2 linked regions of the Vulgatibacter sp. genome follow. Each later gene encodes a partner of the first gene's protein in a complex. Links are inferred from orthologs where the notes say so. Each region holds a gene or a part of one and is shown on either strand. Other genes may lie near its edges. The genes, in order: ACESMR_RS07010 and ACESMR_RS04140.

Region 1 (11,247 bases):
CACGTCCACGAGCTCGAGCCCGCGAAGCTCTCGCTGCTGCGCCAGGTAGCGGCCGAAGCTCTCCATCAGCCCTCCGGGATCATCGCGGCCTGCCGGGTGCATTCGTCGCCGAGCTCCTCGTCCTTCGCCTTCTCTACGCAGGCGAGGAAGGAACGCCGCGCTGCCTCGTCCTTCCCCTGCTCGAGGAGCACGAGGCCGAGGCGGTAGTCGGCGTCCGGCTCCTTCGGGCAGGTCTTGCCGTAGCGCTCGAGGAGCCGCATCGCATCGTCGAGCTCGCCCTGGCTCTGGGCGATCTCGGCGAGGTTGCGGTAGCCGAGGCAGAAACCCGGGTTGTTGGAGACGGCGGCGCGCAGGTGCATGAGCGCCCCCTCCACGTCACCCTTCTTGTATTTGCACCAGCCGAGGTTGTTCTCGGCGAGGTAGGGCTCCCGGTAGAGGAGATCGCCGCGGGCCTCGTCGAGCAGCGGGATCGCCTCGTCGCAGCGTCCCTGCGCGGTGAGCGCCGCGCCGAGGTTCACCTTCGCCTCGCTGTAGCCGGGCTTCAGCTCGATCGCCTTGCGGTACTGCACCACCGCTGCGTCGAGCCGCTGGAAATAGAGGTGGAGCAGCAGGCCGTAGAGGTTGCGCGCCTCGGGATTCTCCGGGTCCTTCTCGACCGATTTCTCGATCTCCGCCAGCGCCGCGCGGGTGTCACCCGACGCCAGCGATTGCTGCGCGAGGCGCTGGTGCACCTCTCCCAGCTCGCGATCCTTCTGCGAGACGCCGCCACACGCGGCAAGGACGAAGACGAGGACGAGGACGAGGACGAGAAGCTTGCGCATGTTCCCTAGAAGCTTGCGAGCAGGCGACCGAGGCGAGCGAGCTGCCCGGGCGACGGGGTGAAGGTCGGGGTGAGGGAGCCCCCGGCGGGGCCCGGCGTTCCGAAGGCGCCGGGCGCCTCCGCCGGACGAACGGGCTGGGCCTCGTCGGCCTCGGTCTCGCCGCCGCGCTGCAGGCGCGAGAGGATGCGCGCCAGCTCGACGTGGCCCAGATCCGCGGGCACCACGTCCATCATGAAGCCCATCGATTCGCAGAAATGCCACGCCTCCTCCACCGCCTCGTGGAGCACGGAGAGGGGCAGGTTCTGCTTCTCGTAGACCCAGACCGCCGGCTCCCTGGCGAGCACGAGCCAGAGGGAGACGTAGATGGAGACGGTCTCGCTGCTCGTGCGCAGCGCGACCACGAAGGCTTGCGACGACTGTGCCTGCCGCCCCGGCACCGCCACGTGGGGCTGGTTGCTCGACTCGGCGAGGTAGGCGATCGACTCCCGGTTGACCGGAAGCTCCTGGATGGTCGGATCGAAATGGAACACGGCCGCTCCCCGCGTGTGCGGCCCTACAGCAACGGAAAACGGGCGATCCGTCAAGCACTTGGCCCTGTGGGCAGCCAGGGGCGATCAGACGCCCCGCGTCTCCGCGCCCCAGATCAGCTTGTGGAGCTGCAGCTGCAGCCGCGCCTCGATCCCGGTCTCGAGGATCCAGGCCGCCAGATCCTTCGGCTCCACCTTGCCGTGGACCGGCGAGAAGAGCAGCGCCGCGTGCCTGCCCTCGAGCTCGAGGCGCCGCACCAACTCCACCGACCAGCGGAAGTCGGCCTCGGAGCCGATCACGAATTTGAGCTCGTCCCGCGGCCCCAGGGTGCGCAGCCAGCCGAGGTGCTCCTCGGTGGCGCCCTCGCCGGAGTCGGGGGTCTTCACGTCGACGATCTTGATCACCTGCGGAGGCAACCGATCCCACCGGGCCTGGCCGTGGGTCTCGATCGCGACCTCGTAGCCCCGATCGACGAGCTCCTGCGCCAGCTGCGGCAGCTCCTTCTGCAGGAGCGGCTCGCCGCCGGTGAGGGTCACGTAGCGGGTGGGATGGCCGGCCACCTCGGCGAGGATCTCCTCGCGGCTCCGCTTGGTGCCGTTGTGGAAGGCGTAGGCGGTGTCGCAATAGCCGCAGCGGAGATCGCAGCCGGTGAAGCGCACGAAGACGCACGGGCGCCCGGCACGGGTGGATTCTCCCTGGATGGAGAAGAAGATCTCGGTGACTGCCATCGCCATGGTGTGCTTCCGGTAACGAGCGGGGGAGCGGTGCTAATCCGGCGCGGCCCCGGCGTCAACCAGCCACCGACGCGGCCACGGCGTCGACGGACACGGCGCGGGGCTACTCCGCCCGAATCGCAGCCCGCGGGGCCTGCGCCATCGTGGTCGGTGCCTCGGTGCCGAGCCGGGTGCGGAGCCGGCGGTGCTCCCGGTTCACCTTGCGGGCGAAGGCGAGCCAGCGCTCCGGCACCTCGCCCGTCTCGGAGAGGGCCTTCTCCACCGCGCCAGGCCCTGCATTCCACGCGGCGAGCGCGCGCTCCCTGGTGCGAAAGCGCCGCTCCATCATCGCGAGGTAACGAATGCCGAAGCGCAGGTTCGCCACCGACTCCGGCTCGAAGGCCGCCTTCTCCGGCAGCTCCTCGTGGCGGGCGATCTCCTTGAGCGTCACCGCCCGGAGCTGGAGCAGCCCGCGGGCGTTGGCGTTGGAGACGGCGTCGGGAAGGAAGTCGCTCTCGACCTCCATCACCGCGAGGATGAAGAGCGAATCGAAGCCGGCGCGGCGCGCCTCCTCGACCACGGCGGTGGCGACCTGCCGGCGGAGCAGCGGATCGATGCTCACCGGCGCCCGCCACTCCAGGTACCGCGCCACCCGTTCGATCTCGGGGTCGACCGCCACGTGCGGGACCACCGGCTTCGGGCTCGGCGTGATGCTCCAGGGCATCGCCGCGGCGGTCCCGAATGCCAGCAGGCCGATCGCCCGGAGCGGCCAGCGCGCGCGTACCTTCATCCACCCTCCTGCCGCCGTCGCGGCGTCCACGACCTGCCCGAGCGAACCAGCCGGGCAGGCGAGCGGCGATAGATAGCGGCGGCCCCGCACGGCGGCAAGGGGCGAAAAGTAGGCGGTTATCCCACCCGATCAGGCGGTGGGCTTCTCTGCGCCGCCCTTTTCGGGGCGCGCCTGCTGTGCGGCGCTCCAGCGGCGCGCCTGCTTCGAGAGCTTTTCCAGCCTGCGGGAGAGGCGGTTCACCTGCTGCCCGAGCTCCGCGATCTGCGGCCTGGTGGCGACGCCCATCCGCTCGAAGGCCTTCTCCGGCAGCCCCTCGAGGCGCTTGAGCACCTCGGTGCCGGTCTGCTCGGCGCGGCTGCGCAGCTCCGCCGCGTGGGAGAGGAGCTCACCGCTCTTCACCTTCGCCACCAGCTCCTCGAGCTCCTTGCGCGAGGCCGAGCCCCGATCCGCCAGCTCGCGGATGCGCTTCTGTGCCTCGTTCTCGTACTGCTGCAGCCGCTGCTCCACCGCTGCCAGCTGCTCCCGCCAATTCTTCCGGGTCTCCATCGGCCTGTCCCCCTGCTGCATGACGCAGCGCGTTGCGAATTCCACCCACGGTCTATAACGCGTCGCGTCGCCCTGTCAATCCGCCAGCCCATCAGGGGATCTCCGGAGCGCGGCGATCTGTTCAGCGACCGATGGATGAAGTAGATCGCGCCCGCCCGCAAAACCCCGGAGCCCACCGTGTACGGCCTGCTGCGCGCCTTCCTCTTCCTCTTCGAGCCCGAGCGGATCCACCGCTTCGTCTCGCGCCTGATCCGCTTCCTGGGAAAGCACGCCGGCCTCGCCGCGCTTCTGCGGCGCCGCCTCGCGGTGGAGGACGAGCGCCTCGCGGTCCGGGCCTTCGGCCTGCGCTTTCCCTCGCCGCTCGGTCTCGCAGCGGGCTTCGACAAGGGCGAGGGCCTGGCAGCCGGCCTCTTTGCCCTGGGCTTCGGCTCGGTGGAGGTGGGAACGATCACCCCGCGACCGCAGCCCGGCAACCCGCAGCCGCGCATGTTCCGCCTCCCGGCGCAGCAGGCGCTGATCAATCGGATGGGGTTCAACAACGCAGGTGCGGCGGAAGCCTCGACCCGCTACCGCCTCCTCGCCTTCCGGCCGGGCCCGCTCGGGATCAACCTCGGCAAGAACAAGGAGACGCCGGCGGAGCGCGCGGCGGAGGACTACCTCGCCGCCTTCGACGCCCTCGCGGACGTCGGCGACTATTTCGTGGTCAACGTCTCCTCACCCAATACCCCGGGCCTTCGCGACCTCCAGGCGCCGGAGGCGCTCCGCTCCATCCTCGTGCCCCTGGTGGCGGCGGCGCAGGCGCGGGGCGGCAAGCCCGTGCTCCTCAAGCTCGCCCCCGACCTCGCCGACGAGGACGTCGACGCCCTCTCCGATCTCGCGCGGGAGGTGGGCCTCGCCGGCCTCATCCTCGCCAATACCACCATCGGCAGGCCCACGGCGGAGGGGGAGCCGGTGGCGAAGGAAGCGGGCGGAATGAGCGGCGCGCCGCTGCTCGGCCGGGCGCTGGCGCTGGTGTCGCGGGTCTACCTTCGCCACGGCAGCCGCCTGCCGATCATCGGTGTCGGCGGCATCTTCGACGCCGACGACGCCTGGCGGATGATCCGGGCGGGCGCCACCCTGGTGCAGGGCTACACCGGCTTCATCTATGGCGGCCCGGGCTACGCCCACCGGATCGAGCGCGGCCTCCTGCGCCACCTCGAGCAGGCGGGCCTGCCCGGCATCGAGGCGGCGGTGGGCCTCGACGCCCGGGAAGGCGCCGCTACCCCGTCGGCGCCGGCGCGGCTCGGCGTGTGAACCGGGGCGGCGGGGACGCGCCCCGTGCCTCGCGATGATCCTTGCCCGCTGGCCATTTGCTCGCGGTGTGGCCACCTCAGCGTTGGATTCCATTCGATGGCCCGTCCGACGACCGAACCGAGCGCCGACTTTCTCCCCCTCGCCGCTGGTGGCGAGATGGCCGCGCGGATCCGCGAGCGGGATTGGGCCGACACGCCCCTCGGGCCAATCGAGCGCTGGCCCCGCGCCCTGAAGAACGCGCTCGGGCTCCTCCTCCCCTCGACCTTCCCGATGTTCGTCTGGTGGGGAGAGGAGCGGATCATCCTCTACAACGACGCGTACGCCCTGCTCATCGGCGACAAGCACCCCGGCCATCTGGGAGCCAGGGCGCACGAGGAGTGGGCCGGGATCTGGGACGTGATCGGGCCGCTCGCCGATGCGGTCCTCGTCGAGGGCCGGGCGATCGGCAGCGACAACCTGCCGCTGCTCCTCTTCCGGCGCGGCTACCTCGAGGAGACCTGGTTCGGCTACGCCTACAGCCCGGTGCTGGAGGAGGACGGCACCATCGCCGGCCTCTTCTGCGCCTGCCACGAGACCACCGCCGAGGTCCTCCGCGCCCGGCGCCTCGAGCTCCTTCGCGGACTCGCTGCAGCGTCCGGCGGCGCCACGGAGGAGGAGGCCGCCGCCAACGCGATCGGCGCCCTCGAGCGGGGCAGCGGCGACCTTCCCTTCGCCCTCCTCTATCTGCGCGACGGCGACGAGGCGAAGCTCGCCGCTGCAGCAGGCCGCGTCGCCAGGGCGCTGCGGCCCGAGCGACTCGCCCTCCGGGCGGATGGCGGGCCCTGGCGCCTCGCCGGATTGGCTGCAGGAAGGCTCGAGCGGGTCGAGGGCCTGCGCTCCATCGTGCCACCGTCTGCGCAGACGCCGACGCCTTCGCCGGATGCCGCCTGCATCCTGCCCATCGGCCCCGCTCCCGATGCGGCGCCCACGGCCTTCCTCGTCCTCGGGATCAGCCCCCTCCGATCCTTCGACCAGGAGTACGAGAGCTTCTTCCATCTCGTCTGCAGCCAGGTCGCCACCCACCTCGCGGCGGCGCGAACGCGGGCCACCGAGCGCGAGCGGCTCGAGGCCCTGCGGGCCTGGGCCGAGCGATCCGATCGGGACCGGGCGCAGCTCGAGGCGCTCCTCCTCTCGGTGAGCGAGGGGGTTCTGGTCGTGGACATGGAGGGGCGCCCGGTCCTCGTCAACGAGGCACAGGCGCTGCTGGCGGGCTACGACTCCGCCGCCGAGTTGGAGCGGAACGCCGCCCGCTTCGAGGAGCTCCTCGAGATCCGCGACCTCGACGGCCGCGTCCTCGCCCCGGCGGAGTGGCCGCTCGCCCGCATCCTCCGCGGGGAGACGATCGCGGGGATCGAGCTCTACGCGCGGCGGCGGGACCTCGAGCACGAGGGGATCTACGCGTTCAGCGGCGCGCCGGTCCGCGACGCGGCGGGCGTGCAGACCCTCGCCGTGCTGATCACCCGGGACGTCAGCGCGATCAAACGGGCGGAGCAGGCGATCCGCGAGCGCGAGGCCCACTTCCGCACCCTGGTCGACACGGCGCCGGCGATGCTCTGGATCACCGACGAGGCAGGCGACTGCACCTACCTGAGCAAGCAGTGGTACGAGTACACCGGCAGCGGCCCCGACGAAGACCTGGGCCTCGGCTGGCTCGAGAAGGTCCACCCCGAGGACCGCGAGGCGAGCCGGCGGATCTTCCGCGACGCGCACGAGCGGCAGGTCCCCTTCAGCCTCGACTACCGCATCCGCCGCCGGGACGGTCTCTACCGCTGGGCCATCGATTCGGGCAACCCGCGCTTCGATCCGGCAGGTCGCTTCCGCGGCTTCGTCGGCACGGTCCTCGACGTGAGCGAGCGCAAGCGCGTCGAAGCAGCGCTGCAGGAGAGCGAGGCGCTCTTCCGCCAGATGGCCAACTCGCTGCCGCTGCTCACCTGGATCGCGGACGCGAGCGGCGCGATCTCCTGGTTCAACCAACGCACCTACGAGTTCACCGGGGCGACGTACGAGCTGCTCGCGCACGGGGGCTGGCCCCGCTTCGTCCATCCCGATCACGTCGAACGCGTGAAGGCGAAACTTCGCCAGACCATCGAGTCGGGCGAGCCCTACGAGGACACCTTCGCGATTCGCGGCAGCGCGGGAAGCTGGCGCTGGTTCCTCGGCCGCGCGGTGCCGCTGCGCAACGCGGAGGGGCGAATCGTGCGCTGGTTCGGATCGAATACCGACGTGACCGACGAGATGCGCGCCAGGGAGGAGCTCGCCCTCGCCCTGCAGACCCGGGACGAGTTCCTCTCCATCGCCAGCCACGAGCTCAAGACGCCGATCTCGAGCCTCAAGCTCCGGGCGCAGCTGGTGAAGCGGATGATCGAGCGGGAGGGGGAGCGCGCCCTCGACCCGGCCTGGGTGACGAGGCTCGCGGAGGAGACCGACCGGCAGGCCGATCGCCTCACCCGACTCATCGACGACATGCTCGACATCGCGCGGGTCCGCACCGGCAGGCTCAGCATGGAGCGGGCGCCGCTCGCCCTCGACCGGCTGGTGCGCGAGGTGGTGGAGCGGATGCAGCCCGGGCTCGAATCGGCCGGCACGCCGGTTGAGATCACCGCGCTCGAGCCGATCGAGGGCTGCTGGGATCGCCTTCGGGTGGAGCAGGTGCTCAACAACCTCCTCACCAACGCGCAGCGCTATGGGGAGCGCCGCCCGGTCGACCTCCGGCTCGAACGCCGCGGGGAGCTGGCCCACCTCGTCGTCCGCGACCGCGGCGTCGGTGTCTCCGCGGAGAACCGCCAGCTGATCTTCGAGCGATTCGAGCGTGGGGACACGAGCGCACCTGCAGGTGGCCTGGGGATCGGCCTCTTCATCGCCCGCGAGATCGTCGAGGCCCACGGCGGCAGGATCTGGGTGGAGAGCGAGGGCGTGGGCAGGGGCGCTGCCTTCCACGTCGAGCTGCCGCTCGGAGACGGCGGGCAAGCGTAGGGCGCGTGCCGGGCACCGCTCGTCAGAGGTCGAGCACCATCACGATGGCATCCTCCCCCTCGTCGACGTAGTAGCCCTTGCGCACGCCGACCGCCCGGAAGCCCAGCCCCTCGTAGAGGGCGATGGCGCCGGTGTTGCTTTTGCGGACCTCGAGGGTGGCCAGGGCGAGCTTCTGCCGCCTGCCCCGCTGCAGCAGCTCCTCGAGGAGCGCCCGGGCCACGCCGCGCCGCCGGGCCGGCGGATCCACCGCGACGTTGAGGATGTGGATCTCGTCGTGGACCACCCAGAAGATCACGAAGCCGAGCACCCGCTCCGTTCCGGGCTCGAGCGCGAGCAGGATCGTCGACCAGTCGTGGGTGAGCTCCCGGCGGAAGAGGTCCTCCGACCACGGGTTCTTGAACGCCCGTCGCTCGACCTCCATCACGGGCTCGACGTCGGCAGCCACCATCCGGCGCATCCGCAGCGCGCCGCGCTCGGTCGGGTGCTCGTCGAAGAGGTGGACCTGTCGTCTCAATCCGCCGTCTCCTGCGGAGCGTCTGCAGGCAGATACCAGGGCCGCTTGCCCGACTCCGGCGCCGCGCGGCGATCGCCGCCGAGGTGCACGAGGACCCGCACCTCCGCGCGGCTGCGCAGGTCGGCGACGAGCGCCGCCACCAGCATCTCCCGCTTCTCCCGCTCCAGCTGCGCCCGCAAGCGAGGACGCACCCACTCGTAGGAACTGCCGTCGAATTCGGCACGCCGTGCCTCGAAGGCCCGGCGCACTTCCGCCTCCGAGATGCTCATTCCGAGCCGGAGGCGGGAGCCTACGTAGCCGTCGACCACCACGCGCCTGCGGAAGATGCGGGCGAGGTCCGCCTCGGTCACCTCGTGGCGGAGGAGAAAATCCTCGAGCGCCCCACCTTCGAGTCTCGCCGCGAGGGCCGCGAGCTCCCTCGCCACCGCCTCGGGATCGACCGCCGCCACCTCGAGCTGCTCCGCCTCCGCGAGGAGGAGGTGCTCGGAGACGAGCCAGTCGAGCACCGCGGCCAGCGTGTCCTCGGGCAACGCCTCGCGCACCGCCGCTGCAGCGCCCCGGGAGACGAGGAGCACCCGCGCCTCGAGCTCGAGATCGGAGCGGGTGACGAGGGTGCGCATCCCCCTGCCCCCGCCCGGCGTGATCACCGCCACCACCTGGTCGAGGAGCTCTCCCTGCCCGCCTGGCGCTGCTTCGGACGCACGGACGGCTGCGGGGGCGGCGAGGAGAAGGAGGGCGGCGAGCAGAGGACGCACGGTGCGGATGGTAGGCCGGTAGCAGGAAGCACGGCAACGAACGGGCAGGCGGCCACCCTGTGGCCGGGGGCCACGAAACGCAACGGCTTTCGTTGACCGGATCCACCCTATGGTTACGTTGCGCCCGGTTTGCGCACACCGGGTGGTCGGATGCGCGGCGCGATAGGACGACCATGGCCAACGAACCGGACCTCTACCAGCTCCTCGGCGTCGCCCGCGATGCGTCGGCGGACGAGATCAAGAAGGCCTACCGGCGGCTCGCGCGGAAGTACCACCCCGACGTCAACCCCGGCGACAAGGCCGCCGAGGAGAAGTTCAAGGAGATCAACCAGGCGTTCGAGATCCTCTCGGACGAGAAGAAGCGCCCCCTCTACGACGAGCTGGGCATGGACGCCGCCAAGATCGGCTGGGACCCTGCCAAGGCGGCGGCCTTCCGGCAGTGGCGGAGCGGCGGCGCCGGCGGTGGCGGCGTCCGCTTCGAGGGCTTCGGCGGCGCGGGCCCCGAGGCGGGCTACGACTTCGGCGACATCTTCGGGGACATCTTCGGCGACATCTTCGGAGGCGGCAGGGGGGCCGGCGGCCGCAGGGCCCGCGGTACCTACCCCGAGGTCGGCGACGACGTCGGCGCCCGCATCGACGTCGACCTGGCGGACGTGGTCCGTGGGGCGGAGCGGGAGATCGCGGTGCAGCGGCCGTCGGGTCCGAGCAGGCTCAAGGTGAAGATCCCGGCGGGCCTCGCCGACGGCGGAAAGATCCGGCTCGCAGGCCAGGGCGGCCCCGGCCAGTACGGCGGCCCCCCAGGCGACCTCTACCTCGAGGTGCACGTGCGGCCCCACCCGCTGGTACGCAGGGAGGGCGACGATCTCCACCTCCCGCTCCCGCTCACGGTGGGCGAGGCGGTCGGCGGCGCCACGGTTTCGCTGCCCACCTTCGACGGGAACGTGCAGCTCAAGATCCCGGCGGGAACGCAGAGCGGCAGGAAGCTGCGGCTGCGGGGCAAAGGCGTGCCCCACCTCCGCGGCGGCGGGAGGGGGGATCTCTACGTGGAGGCGCGGGTCGTGGTCCCCGCAGGCCGGGAAGCCGAGGAGGAGGCGCGCCAGCTCGATCGCCTCTACGGCAGGGACGTGCGGGCGGACCTCACCCTGTAGTGCCCGGCGTAGCAACTTGAAGCTGGCGGGGCAGGCGCAATAGCGATAAAGCGCGAAGCCCGTCCCTGCGGCACTGTGGTCGGAAGGAGTGAGCTTTGGGCCTGTTGGACAGCCTCTTCGGCGGATCCCGGGAAGAGCGGGAAGCGAAGCGGATCAGGGAACTCTCGAAGAAGACGCAGGAGAAGTACGGCGACGCCGGTGCCAGGACCCGCGCGCTCGAGCAGCTGCGCGACATCGGCAGCCCGCAGGCGATCGCCGCGCTCCTCCAGCGCTTCACGGTGACCACCGAGCCCGGGATCACCGACGCCGAGGAGAAGGAGTTCACCCTCTCGATCATCACCTCCTTCGGCGACGCCGCCGTGGGCCCGGTGGAGGATTTCATCCGGGGGCAGGACAGCGTCGGCTGGGCGGTCCGCTGCCTCGAGGAGCTGGTGGACGAGGATCGGGTGATCGGCACCCTCACCTCCGTGCTCGACCAGCTCTCTCGGGAGTACGTCCGTGAGCCGGACAAGAAGGTCCTGCTCATCAACCACCTCGCCGACTACAAGGATCCGCGGATCGATCCGGCGGTCTCCGCCTTCCTCGACGATCCCTCCGACGAGGTGCGCGTCGCCGCCCTGCAGACCCTGGTGAAGCAGGGTGATACCGGCGCCCGCGAGGCGATCGTGGCCTGCCTGACCAACGCCGAGGCGCCGCGGGTCCGCACCGCGGCGGCCGGGGCCCTCGCCGACCTCGGCCTGCCGCTCGATGGCGCCAGGGAACAGGTCGCCGCCAGGCTCCCCGCAGGCTACTCCCTCGACGACGCCGGTGTGGTTCGCAGGGCCTGATCGGCGGCGTTGGACACTGAACGGTTGCGCCCCGCCTCGACGGGGCGCACCTGTTTGTTTTTGCACAACTTTTCGCCAGCTCTGTTCGCCACCGAGCGGCGCGCGGGTTTGGCCCATTCCGGCGGTTGACCGTCGGGTTCTCCTCCCGTACAGCCGTCCAAACCGGTTGGGGGGCAGCAGGAGGGCGCGTGGCCACCAAGGATACCCAGACGCCTCGGAGACGGGGCAAGACGACCGAGCAGCCCGCAGCCCGCACGGCACGTCCGCGCCGGAATCCGGGCACTTCGACCAAGCAGGCCG
Region 2 (11,292 bases), 690 kb from region 1 along the record:
CGCTGCCTATTTCCACGTCGGCGGCCTCGACGGCCTCGCCGCCGCGCTGCCGCCCGAGCACCTCACCCTCACCAACGTGACGGGCAAGGAGCTCCTCACCTGGGCGATCACCATCATCCCGATCTGGTTCGTCGGCATGACGCTCTACCAGCGGATCTACGCCACCCGCGACGTGCAGACCGCGAAGCGCGCCTTCTACCTGGCGGGGCTGCTCGAATACCCGCTGATGGCCTTCACCGGCACCGCGCTGGGGATGATGGCGCGGGTGGTCTTCCCAGCAGCGGAGCCGGAGCTCGGCCTGCCGATGCTGATCAAGGAAGTGCTGCCGGTGGGGGCCGTCGGGATCGTGATGGCGGCCTATTTCTCGGCGATCATGAGCACCGCCGACAGCTGCCTCCTCGCCTCGGTGGGCAATTGCGTCAACGACCTCTACCAGCGCTACCTCCGTCCGAACGCCAGCGCCAGGCAGGTGCTGCGGCTGAGCCGCATCCTCACCCTGGTGATCGGCGCCCTCTCGGTGGCGGTGGCCCTGCTCCTGCCGATGGTCCTCGACGCGATCCTGCTCGCCTACTCGTTCATGGTCTCGGGGCTCTTCGTACCCACGCTGGCGGGCCTGCTCTGGAAGCGCGCCACCGCCGAGGCGGCCTTCTGGAGCACCATCGGCGGCGGCTTCTCCGCCGTGGCCCTGGGCCTCTTCCCCGCCCTCGATCCCTTCGGCGAGCCGGTGCTCACCGCCATGCCCGTCTCCGCGGTGCTGCTCGTCTCGCTCTCCCTGCTCCGCCCTGAACCGGAGGCGCTAGCGGAAACGGCGCCCTACTCCGGCTGATCGCCCAGGGCGAGCCTCTCCGCGAGGTCCACCCGAGCCCGTAGGACGGCAGCGGCAGCCAGGCCGGGCATCATGCAAACCGGCGCGCAGCCCTTGCCCTAGGCGTGCTCCCCCACGTCCTCATTCCACCTGTTCACGGCAGGCGGCACCCGTTTGATTACCCCTTGTGGAGACTACGACAGACAGGCAGGCGAATATATGCTGTTTCAAAAGAGGGGGCGGAGATGGCACGGGCACGCAAGCCGAAGCAGCAGGACCTGCCGCTGAAGCAGCGCGGGCGCGGCGGCGCACGGAAGAATGCCGGGCGGAAGCCGAAGGGTGATCGCGCCGGTGTTTCCCACCTGGCCCGAGCCCATGTGAGTGGGCGGGAGCCGTTGCACGTCGGTCTTCGCCTCTGCCGCGGCCTGCCGAACCTGCGCTGGCCGAAGGTCTTCGCGGTCGTCGAGCGCGCCTTCGCGGAAACCGCCGCTGCGCGCGACGACTTCCGCGTCACCCACTACTCGGTGCAGGGCAACCACCTGCACCTCATCGTCGAGGTGGAGAGCGGCACCGCCCTCTCCCGCGGCATGCAGGCGCTCACCATCCGCATGGCAAAGGCACTCAACCGCCTCGCGAAGCGCAGCGGCAGGGTCTTCGCCGATCGCTTCTGGTCGCGGCTGCTCGCCACGCCGCGGGAGGTACGGCACGCCATCAACTACGTGCTGGGCAATGCGCGCCAACACGCCGAACGGATGGGCCTCTGGATCACCCTGCCCGCCGCCGATCCCTACGCGGCGGGGCCGGGGCAGCAGCGGCTCGGGATCTACGCACCGCGCACCTGGCTCCTTCGTGTCGGGTGGACGCGAGGCAGAACCCCGGCACCCCCCGCCTACGAGCCGGCGTTCTGAGCGGGAGCTGCCTCGCGCGCCGCAAAAGGACTACGGCACGCGAGCGCAGGCGCGCATCAGCTGCGCAGGCCCGGCGCCTCGTGCCCCGACGCCGCCACGTACTCGGTGTAGCCGCCCTGGTAGGGCACGATGCCTTCCGGGGTGAGTTCGAGCACGCGGTTGGAGAGCGCGCTGAGGAAGTGCCGGTCGTGGCTGACGATCAGCATCGTCCCCTCGAACTTCTTGAGCGCCTCCACCAGCATCTCCTTGGTGGCCATGTCGAGGTGGTTGGTGGGCTCGTCGAGCACGAGGAAGTTCGGCGGATCGAAGAGCATGATCGCCAGCACCAGCCGGGCCTTCTCGCCGCCGGAGAGCACCCGGCACTTCTTCTCCACCTCGTCGCCGGAGAAGCCGAAGCAGCCGGCCAGCGTGCGGAGCGCCGCCTGGGTGGAGCGCGGGAAGGTGTCCATCAGCATCTCGAGGACGGTGCGCTCGCCCTCGAGGACCTCCATCGCGTGCTGGGCGAAATAGCCCACCTTCACGCTGGCGCCGACGGTGACGTTGCCGGTGTCCGGCTGGACGGTCTGGGTGACGAGCTTGAGGAGCGTGGACTTGCCGGCGCCGTTGACGCCCATCACGCACCAGCGCTCGCCGCGGCGCACGAGCCAGTCGAAGTTCTCGTAGATCTTCCGGCTGCCGTAGCCCTTGGCCACGTTCTCGATCTTGCAGACGTCGTCGCCGGAGCGCGGCGCCGGCCGGAAGTCGAAGTGCTGGGTGACGCGGCGCTTGGGCGGCTCGACCTTCTCGATCTTCTCGAGCTTCTTCACCCGCGACTGCACCTGCGCTGCCTTGGCGGCCTGCGCCTTGAAACGCTCGATGAAGCGCATCTCCTTGGCGAGCATCGCCTGCTGCCGCTCGAAGGCTGCCTGCGCCTGCGCCTCGTTGAGCGCGCGCTGCTGCTCGTAGAAGTCGTAGTTGCCCGAGTAGGTGTTGAGGCTGCCGCCGTCGATCTCGATGATCTTGTTCACGATGCGGTTCATGAACGCGCGGTCGTGGGAAGTCATGAGGAGCGCGCCCTCGTAGCCCCGGAGGAAGTTCTCCAGCCAGATCAGCGACTCGAGGTCGAGGTGGTTGGAGGGCTCGTCGAGCAGCATCGCGTCGGGGCGCATCAGGAGGATCTGCCCCAGCGCCACGCGCATCTTCCAACCGCCGGAGAGCGCACCCACGTCGCCGTCCATCATCTCCTCGGAGAAGCCGAGGCCCGCGAGGATCTCCCGCGCCTTCCCCTCGAGCGAATAGCCGTCGAGTTCCTCGAAGCGCGCCTGCACCTCGCCGAAGCGCTCGATCAGTCTCTCCATCTCGTCGGCTCGGTCCGGATCGGCGAGGGCGTGCTCGAGCTCCTTGAGCTCGGCCCCCACCTCGGAGATCGGCCCGGCGCCCGCCATGCACTCCGCCACCGCGGAGCGGCCCTTCATCTCGCCGACGTCCTGGTTGAAGTAGCCGATGGTCACGCCGCGATCGACGGCGACCTGGCCCTCGTCCGCCGACTCCTGCTTCATCACCATGCGGAAGAGCGTGGACTTGCCGGCGCCGTTGGGGCCAACCAGACCGACCTTCTCGCCGCGGTTCAGGACCGCGGAGGCCTCCACGAAGAGGATCTGGTTGCCGTGCTGCTTGCTGATCGAGTCGAAACGAATCAAAGCGGGACCTCAGGGTGTGTGCACGGGAACGGCGCCGGGGCAGGCGTCATGCCCGGCGGGTCGCTTGGCCCGGATGGAGGGTTCAGGTCAAGCCCTTGCCGCGCCGCGTGCAGAAAAAGGAGGCGTCCGCCTGCCGGGGCGCACCTCGCACCCCCCGCGACCTGCCCGCAGCCCCCAGATGGGTGAGTCCGCAACCCTGAACAATCCCTAGCATCGTTTCGTCGCTCGCCTGGCGACGGAGCGGTCTCGAAGAGCCGCAGCCCGTGGCCCGGAAGGGAAACCCTAGACAAGGCCTCCACATGGGTGGGGGGACGGTGCTGCGGCACCGGTCGGGAGGAAACGATGCGGAAGTTCGGAGCATGGATGCTCGCGGCGGGTCTGCTGGTGACAGCGCCGCTCATTGGCTGCGACACGGACGACGACGGCGACGGGAACGGCGGTACCGGTGGCACCGGTGGCACCGGTGGAACCGGCGGCACCGGTGGAACCGGCGGCACCGGTGGAACCGGCGGCACGGGTGGAACCGGTGGCGCGGGTGGAACCGGTGGGGCGGGCGGTGCCGGTGGCGCCGCCGACATGGCGATGCTCCGCGTGATCCACCTCTCGCCGGATGCCGGCGCGGTGGACGTCTACGCCAATGACGGCGAGACCCCACTCTTCGAGGCGGCGAGCTTCCCCACCGGAACCGAGTACGTGGAGGTGGAGCCCGGCACCTACGAGATCTCGATCGTGCCCGCCGGCGAGCCGATCACCGCAGCCGTCCTGACCACGCCGCCCCTGCCCCTCGGCGCAGGCGAATCGTGGACCGGCGTCGCCTTCGACGAGGTGGCGACGCTCCAGGCAGCGGCCAACCAGGACGAGGTCGACGGCATCCCCGCGAGCAGCGCCCGGGTCCGGCTGGGCCACACCGCGGTGGGCGTCGGGCAGGTGGACATTCTCAACGTCAGCGTCGATCCCGCGGTAGCGATCGTCGAGGACGTCGATTTTGGTACCTTCACGCCTGCGCTCGACCTCCCTGCAGGCCAGTACGACGTCGGCATCGACGCCAACGACGACGGTGCCGCCGATTTCGTCTTCTCCCTGCCCGAGCTCGAGGCCGGCCAGTACTACAACCTCTACGCGGTGACCGACGAGGCCGGCGACGTCTTCGTCAGCGTGCAGCCGGAAACCGGCGCGGTGACCACGGTCCCGCCCAACGTGGAGTAGCCGGCTGCCGTGCCCCGATTGAACGGGGGGAGCGGCCGGGCGCGTCCCCGCCCGGCCGCTCTTTTTCCGCCGGCCACATCGCAATGCATCCGCTCCGCCGCGTGTTTTTCGGGCAGGATGGAGAGCACCCGCCGGCGCAAGCAGCAGCCGGCACCAGCGACAGGGGACGCGAGATGGCACGCAAGGGGCGGCAGGGCGAGCGCGGTCCGCAGACCAACTGGGAGACGGAACGCACCCTCGCGGACGTCGAGCAGGAGCAGGCCGACTCGGAGTTCCTCGACGACAGCGGTCTCGTCTGCGCCTGCGGCTCCGATGAATTCCTCCTCGAGGCCTATCTCCACGTGGTGAAGGGCGTGCCCCGTCCCGAGCCGGTGGAGGTGGAGACCCTCACCTGCCCCAGTTGCTCCCGGGAATTCGAGGCGATCCAGGGCGAGGGCGGCAAGATCCTGCGCGGCGACTTCGTCGGCTACGCCGACCTCGACGACGAGGACTGACCGCGGAGAATCGATGATCCGCTGGCGAGCCCGCAAATGGAGGGTTCCGACGCACGCGCTGCGTAGGGACACTGCGGGAACGCCTCCGGGGGATCGATGACCACCAGCGCGCAGCAGCACGTCCTGCAGCGGGAAGAGCTTCCTGCGCTCCTCGGAGCGCTGCGTGACGACGGCTACCTGCTCGTCGGCCCCACCGTCCGCGACGGCGCCATCGTCCTCGACGAGATCGCCGGCGTGGCGGATCTGCCCGAGGGCTGGACCGAGGACCAGGAGGCGGGCACCTACCGCCTCCGCCGCCGTGACGACCTCGCCCTCTTCGGCTTCGCCGCGGGCCCCCAATCGTTCAAGCAGCGCTTCTTCGTCCCGAAGGCCACGCTCTGGCGCGCCCGCAGGAGCGAAGGGGGCTTCTCGCTGCTCCACGACGTGGCCCCGCCTCCCAGGCTCGCGCTGATCGGCGCCCGCTCCTGCGACATCCACGCGATCGAGATCCAGGACCGGACCTTCCTCCGGGGCCCCTTCGCCGATCCGGATTACGAGGCGCGCCGCCGCGACGTCTTCGTGGTGGCGGTCAACTGCGGTACCGCCGGCGGCACCTGCTTCTGCGTCTCGATGGGCACGGGACCGAAGGCCAGCTTCGGCTTCGACCTCGCCCTCACCGAGCTCCTCGACGATGGCGGCCATCGCTTCCTCGTCGAGGTGGGCAGCGAAAGGGGCGCCGCCCTCCTCGAGCGGCTCGCTCCCGTGCAGGCCTCCGCCGCCGACGAGGCGGCGGCTGCAGCCGTGGTGGAGCGCACCGCACGCTCGATGGGCCGGCGGATGGAGACCGAAGGGATCAAGGAGCTCCTCTACCGGAACCTCGAGCATCCACGCTGGGACGACGTGGCGGACCGCTGCCTCGCCTGCACCAACTGCACCCTGGTCTGCCCCACCTGCTTCTGCGCCCGGGTCGAAGACACCACCGATCTCACCGGCGAGACCGCCGAGCGCACCCGGCATTGGGATTCCTGCTTCACCCTCGGCCACTCGAAGCTCCACGGCGCCGCGGTGCGCGCGACCCACAAGGCGCGCTACCGGCAATGGCTCGTCCACAAGGTGGCCAGCTGGATCGATCAATTCGGCACCTCGGGCTGCGTGGGCTGCGGCCGCTGCATCACCTGGTGCCCGGTGGCGATCGACATCACCGAGGAGGTGGCGGCGATCCGCGCCACCGACGGGGCCGTTGCGTGAACGCCATCCCCGAAGCCCTGGCCAACCATCCCTTCTTCGCCGGGCTCCCGGCCCCGGTGATCGAGCGCGCGGCGGATTGCCGACAGGAGCGCAGCTTCGACGCCGGGGCCTTCCTGCTCCGCGAAGGCGCCGAGGCCGCGACCTTCTTCCTCCTGCGCACCGGCCGCGTCGCCCTCGAGGTCCAGGTCCCGGGGCGTGGCGCGGAGCGGATCGAGACCCTCGGCCCCGGCGACGTCCTCGGCCTCTCCTGGCTCGTCCCGCCCTACCGCTGGCACCTCGATGCCCGGGCCCTGGAGCCGACCGCGGCCTTCGTCCTCGATGCGTCCTGCCTGCGCCGGCAGATGGAGGAGGATCCGGTGCTCGGCGCCGCGGTGGCGCAGCGCCTCTTCGCCCAGACCTGGAAGCGGCTGCAGCGGGTGCGCCTCCAGCGCCTCGATCTCTACCGGGGGGAGATTTGATCCCGTCGGCCCAGCCCTGGGCACCTGCGGCGCTGCCGGTGCGCTCGGTGGTCCGCGAGAGCCACGACACCGTCACCCTGCGCATCGACACCACGAAGGCCCCGGCCCTCCTCGCCTACCGCCCCGGCCAATTCAACATGCTCTACGCCTTCGGGGTGGGCGACGTGCCGATCTCGATCGCCGGCACCACGCCCCGCGGCCTGCTCCTCCACACCATCCGCGATGCGGGCACGACCACCCGGATCCTCGCCGGCCTGCGCCGCGGCGGGACCGTCGGCGTGCGCGGTCCCTACGGCAGCGCCTGGCCGCTGGAGGAGGCGGCTGGCGGCGACGTCCTCCTCGTCGCCGGCGGCCTCGGCCTCGCGCCGCTCCGGCCCGCCCTCCTCCACCTCCTGCGCCACCGCCGCCAGTACCGCCGGCTGATCCTCCTCTACGGCAGCCGCACCCCTGCCGATCTCCTCTACCGCCGGGAGCTGGCCAGCTGGGCAGAAGAAGCGGAGGTGCTGGTCACCGTCGATTGGGCCGGCATCGATTGGGACGGGCACGTCGGCGTGGTCCCGGCCCTCCTCGATCGCCTCGTCCTCGATCCGCCGCGCACCACCGTCCTCCTCTGCGGCCCCGAGCCGATGATGCGCTTCACCGTGCGCGACCTGCGCCTGCGCGGGATCCCCGACGAGGCGATCCACGTCTCCATGGAGCGCAACATGGTCTGCGGCATCGGCTTCTGCGGCCACTGCCAGCTGGGTCCCGCCTTCGTCTGCAAGGACGGGCCGGTGCTCCGCCTCGACAGGATCGCCTTCCTCTTCGAGAAGCGGGAGATCTGAAGATGGCGAAGAGGAAGCCCCGCCTCGCGGTCTGGAAGTTCGCCTCCTGCGACGGATGCCAGCTCTCGCTCCTCAACCTCGAGGCGTCGCTCCTCGAACTCGCCGGGCAGGTCGAGATCGCCGTCTTCAACGAGGCGACCTCCCGGGCGGCGAAGGGCCCCTGGGATCTCTCGCTCGTCGACGGCTCGATCACCACCCCCGCCGACGCGGAGCGGATCCGCCGGATCCGCGCGGGGTCGAAGCGGCTGGTGAGCATCGGCGCCTGCGCCACCGCAGGGGGGATCCAGGCGCTGCGCAATTTCGCCGACGCTGCCGGCTTCCTGGCGCTGGTCTACGCCACGCCCGCGTACGTCGACACCCTCGCCACCTCCACCGCGATCGGCGACCACGTCCCGGTGGACTTCGAGCTCCAGGGCTGCCCCGTGAACAAGCACCAGCTCCTCGAGGTGGTGAAGGCCCATCTCCACGGGCGGAAGCCGCAGGTGCCGCCGCACAGCGTCTGCGTCGAGTGCAAGGAGGCGGGGAACGTCTGCGTGGTCGTGGCCCGCGGCACCCCCTGCCTCGGCCCCGTCACCCACGCAGGCTGCGGTGCCCTCTGCCCGAGCTACCACCGCGGGTGTTACGGCTGCTTCGGCCCGATGGAAACCCCCGACACCCGGTCGTTGCGCGGCAACCTCCACCAGCTCGGCCTGGACCGCGCCGGCGTGATCCGCGCCTTCCGCAACTTCCACGCGAACGCGCCCGCCTTCCGGGAGGCGGCAGCGGACGAGGAGGCGGAAGGTGGCCCGTAGGATCATCGAGATCCCGGAGATCTCCCGGGTCGAGGGACAGGGCGCCGTGACGTTGCGCCTGCGCGACGGCGGGGTCGAGTCGGTGGAGCTGCGGATCTTCGAGCCGCCCCGGCTCTTCGAGGCGCTGCTCCGGGGACGCTCGCGCTTCGACGCCCCCGACATCACCGCCCGGATCTGCGGGATCTGCCCCGTCGCCTACCTGATGAGTGCCTGCCATGCCCTCGAGTCCGCTGCAGGCATCCGGGTCGACGGGCCCCTGCGCTCCCTGCGCCGCCTGCTCTATTGCGGCGAGTGGATCGAGAGCCACGCCCTCCACGTCTTCCTCCTCCACCTGCCCGACTTCTTCGGGCTGCCGGACGGCTTCGCCCTCGCCGTGCAGGAGCCGGAGGTGGTGCGCCGGGGGCTGCGCCTCAAGGCGATCGGGAACGCACTCGTCGCCAGGCTCGGCGGCCGATCGATCCACCCGGTGAGCGTGCGGATCGGCGGCTTCTACCGGGTCCCGGGGCGGGGCGATCTCGACGATCTGCTGCCCGATCTGCGCTGGGGCCGCGACACCGCCCTGGAGCTCCTTGGCTGGGCGGCGCAGCTCCCCTTCCCCGACTTCGATCGGGACTACACCCTCGTCTCGCTCCAGCACCCCGACGAATATCCGATGTGCGAAGGGCGCATCGCCATCTCCAACGGCGGCACCCTCGCCGTGGAGGATTTCGACGCCCACTTCACCGAGGAGCAGGTGCCGTGGTCCACCGCGCTGCAGGCGCACCTGCGGGAGGGCGGCACCTATCTCTGCGGTCCGCTGGCGCGCTACCACCACAACTTCGAGCGGCTCGCGCCCACGGTGCGGGCGGCGGCGCTGGCTGCGGGACTCGGGCCCTCCTGCACCAACCCCTACAAGAGTCTCCTCGTCCGCCTGGTGGAGATCGCCCACGCCTTCGACGAGGCCACGCGGATCGCGGCGAGCTGGTCCCCGCCGCCAGCTCCCTTCGTCGAGGTGCCACAGGTGGCCGGAACCGGCCACGGCTGCACCGAGGCGCCGCGCGGCATCCTCTACCACCGCTACACCGTCGACGAGGCGGGGCAGCTGCTCGACGCCACCAACGTGCCGCCCACCACGCAGAACCTCGCCACGATGGAGGGCGATCTCGCCGCAGCCGGTGGCCAGCTGGCCACGCTCCCGCGGCGGGAGGCCCGGCTCCTCGCGCAACGACTCGTCCGGAACCACGACCCCTGCATCTCCTGCTCGACCCATTTCCTCGAGCTCCACGTGGAGGAGGCCTGATGCTGGTGCTCGGCCTCGGGCAGCATGCAGCCGGCGACGACGGGGTGGGCCTCGCCGTGGCGGCGGCGGCGCAGGCCGCGGGCCTCGAGGCGGAGGCGCTCGGTGATCCCCTGGGGCTGCTCGATCGCCTCGGCGGCTGCGGTCCGCTGGTGATCGTCGACGCGGTGGCGGGCCTCCCCCCCGGGCTGGTGCGCTGGCTGGAGGAGCGGGACCTCGCAGCGGTGGTGCGAGTTTCCAGCCATGGCGTCGGCCTCGCCGAGGCCCTGGCGCTGGCACGGCACCTGGCCGCTGGCGAAGGCGCCACGGCAGAGGTCCGGATCCTCGGCATCGGGATCGGGCCGCCGCCGGCACCCGGCAGCGGTACCGGTCTCAGCCCCGCCGTCGCCGCGGCCATTCCCGTCGCTGTCGATGCGATCCGCCGGCTCCTGTTGCCTGCGACACGTCGCTGAAAGCGCCCTGCGCCGAAATAGCACGCTTTGCCCATGCCTTCGGCGCAGCCGATGCGCTACTCGTCGGGACGCAACGAAAGCCGCCGGGGACGCTCCGGCGCTCTCCAGCTCCGGGAGCCCCACCATGCCGATCGCACCGCTCACCGAGCGCCCCTCGTGGAAAGCGCTCGCAGGCCACCACCAGCAGATCCGCTCCCTCCACCTCCGCCACCTCTTCGCTGAGGATCCGAAGCGCGGCGAGCGTCTCGCCTGCGAGGCCGACGGCCTCTACCTCGACTACTCGAAGAACCGGGTCACCGACGAGACCTTGCGCCTCCTCGTCGGCCTCGCCTCCGAGTCCGGCCTGCACCAGGCGATCGAGGCGATGTTCCGCGGCGACCGGATCAACACCACCGAGAACCGGTCGGTCCTCCACGTGGCCCTGCGGATGCCCGAGGGGAAGCGCCTGGTCGTCGACGGCGCCGACCTGGTCGGCGAGGTGCACCGGGTGCTCGAGCACATGGCCGCCTTCTCCCGGCAGATCCGCGACCGCCGCTGGAAGGGGCACACCGGCAAGCCGATCCGCGCCGTGGTCAACATCGGCATCGGCGGCTCCGACCTCGGTCCCGCCATGGCCTACGACGCGCTGCAGGCCTTTGCCGATCGCCAGCTCACCGTGCGCTTCGTCTCCAACGTCGACGGCGCCGACTTCTACGAGAAGACGCAGGATCTCGATCCAGAGGAGACGCTCTTCGTCGTGGTCTCGAAGACCTTTACCACCATCGAGACGATGACCAATGCGCAGACCGCCCGGCGCTGGCTCCTCGGCAGGCTCGGCGACGAGGCGGCGATCCGCCGGCATTTCGTGGCGGTGTCGACCAACGCCGAGGAGGTGAAGCGCTTCGGCATCGACACCGAGAACATGTTCGGCTTCTGGGATTGGGTCGGCGGCCGCTACTCCTACGACTCGGCGGTGGGCCTCGCGCTCATGATCGCCGTGGGGCCGGAGCGCTTCGGGGAGATGCTCGCTGGCTTCCACGCCATGGACGAGCACTTCCGCACCACGCCCTTCGAGCGGAACCTGCCCGTGCTCCTCGCGCTCCTCGGCATCTGGTACGGCGACTTCTTCGGCTTCGCCAGCCACGCGGTGCTTCCCTACAGCCAGTACCTGCACCGCTTCCCGGCCTATCTGC

The links.
Region 2: the proteins of ACESMR_RS07010 (region 1) and ACESMR_RS04140 are in contact, whole or in part, in a crystal structure (PDB 5UE9), measured with the Lactococcus lactis proteins. The link is inferred for Vulgatibacter sp. from one-to-one orthologs. Residues at the interface, in WP_025017116.1 of Lactococcus lactis: Gly25, Phe27, Phe29, Glu32, Tyr33, Lys35, Tyr36, Lys48, Phe56, Thr60, Pro61, Arg62, Val63, Ala64, Glu65, Thr66, Ala67, Ser68, Gly69, Met70, Ile74, Gln77, Pro223, Glu251, Phe274, Ala275, Pro277, Phe278; in WP_023189152.1 of Lactococcus lactis: Leu4, Gln5, Ala47, Ser48, Met49, Leu50, Leu51, Arg52, Arg53, Met95, Leu98, Arg223, Met224, Ala225, Cys226, Ile228, Gly229, Ala230, Cys231, Tyr232, Ala233, Val235, Glu236, His237, Asn243, His244, Ala245, Lys247, Glu250.

Annotation. Positions count from the first base shown.
Region 1 is NZ_JAWLCN010000002.1:723,279-734,525, forward strand. What follows is about bases 2,679-5,633. They hold ACESMR_RS07010 (quinone-dependent dihydroorotate dehydrogenase), read left to right. Parts: upstream 2,679-3,575; coding sequence 3,576-4,691; downstream 4,692-5,633. Other genes in these bases: ACESMR_RS07000 (transglycosylase SLT domain-containing protein), read right to left, coding at 2,679-2,852; ACESMR_RS07005 (MbeD/MobD family mobilization/exclusion protein), read right to left, coding at 2,982-3,398; ACESMR_RS07015 (PAS domain S-box protein), read left to right, coding at 4,788-5,633. Outside these bases: ACESMR_RS06980 (helix-turn-helix domain-containing protein), read right to left, coding at 1-66; social motility TPR repeat lipoprotein Tgl, read right to left, coding at 66-821; ACESMR_RS06990 (hypothetical protein), read right to left, coding at 827-1,351; ACESMR_RS06995 (radical SAM protein), read right to left, coding at 1,436-2,083; more of ACESMR_RS07000, read right to left, coding at 2,187-2,678; more of ACESMR_RS07015, read left to right, coding at 5,634-7,703; rimI (ribosomal protein S18-alanine N-acetyltransferase), read right to left, coding at 7,726-8,160; ACESMR_RS07025 (hypothetical protein), read right to left, coding at 8,214-8,972; ACESMR_RS07030 (DnaJ C-terminal domain-containing protein), read left to right, coding at 9,146-10,120; ACESMR_RS07035 (HEAT repeat domain-containing protein), read left to right, coding at 10,216-10,947; ACESMR_RS07040 (response regulator), read left to right, coding at 11,136-11,247.
Region 2 is NZ_JAWLCN010000002.1:33,550-44,841, forward strand. The notes cover bases 5,688-8,687. They hold ACESMR_RS04140 (FAD/NAD(P)-binding protein), read left to right. Parts: upstream 5,688-6,773; coding sequence 6,774-7,601; downstream 7,602-8,687. Other genes in these bases: ACESMR_RS04130 (4Fe-4S dicluster domain-containing protein), read left to right, coding at 5,688-6,319; ACESMR_RS04135 (cyclic nucleotide-binding domain-containing protein), read left to right, coding at 6,316-6,777; ACESMR_RS04145 (oxidoreductase), read left to right, coding at 7,604-8,392; ACESMR_RS04150 (Ni/Fe hydrogenase subunit alpha), read left to right, coding at 8,382-8,687. Also shown: ACESMR_RS04105 (sodium:solute symporter), read left to right, coding at 1-826; ACESMR_RS04110 (transposase), read left to right, coding at 1,201-1,713; ACESMR_RS04115 (ABC-F family ATP-binding cassette domain-containing protein), read right to left, coding at 1,770-3,392; ACESMR_RS04120 (DUF4397 domain-containing protein), read left to right, coding at 3,735-4,598; ACESMR_RS04125 (hypothetical protein), read left to right, coding at 4,772-5,092; more of ACESMR_RS04130, read left to right, coding at 5,189-5,687; more of ACESMR_RS04150, read left to right, coding at 8,688-9,671; ACESMR_RS04155 (hydrogenase maturation protease), read left to right, coding at 9,671-10,120; pgi (glucose-6-phosphate isomerase), read left to right, coding at 10,245-11,292.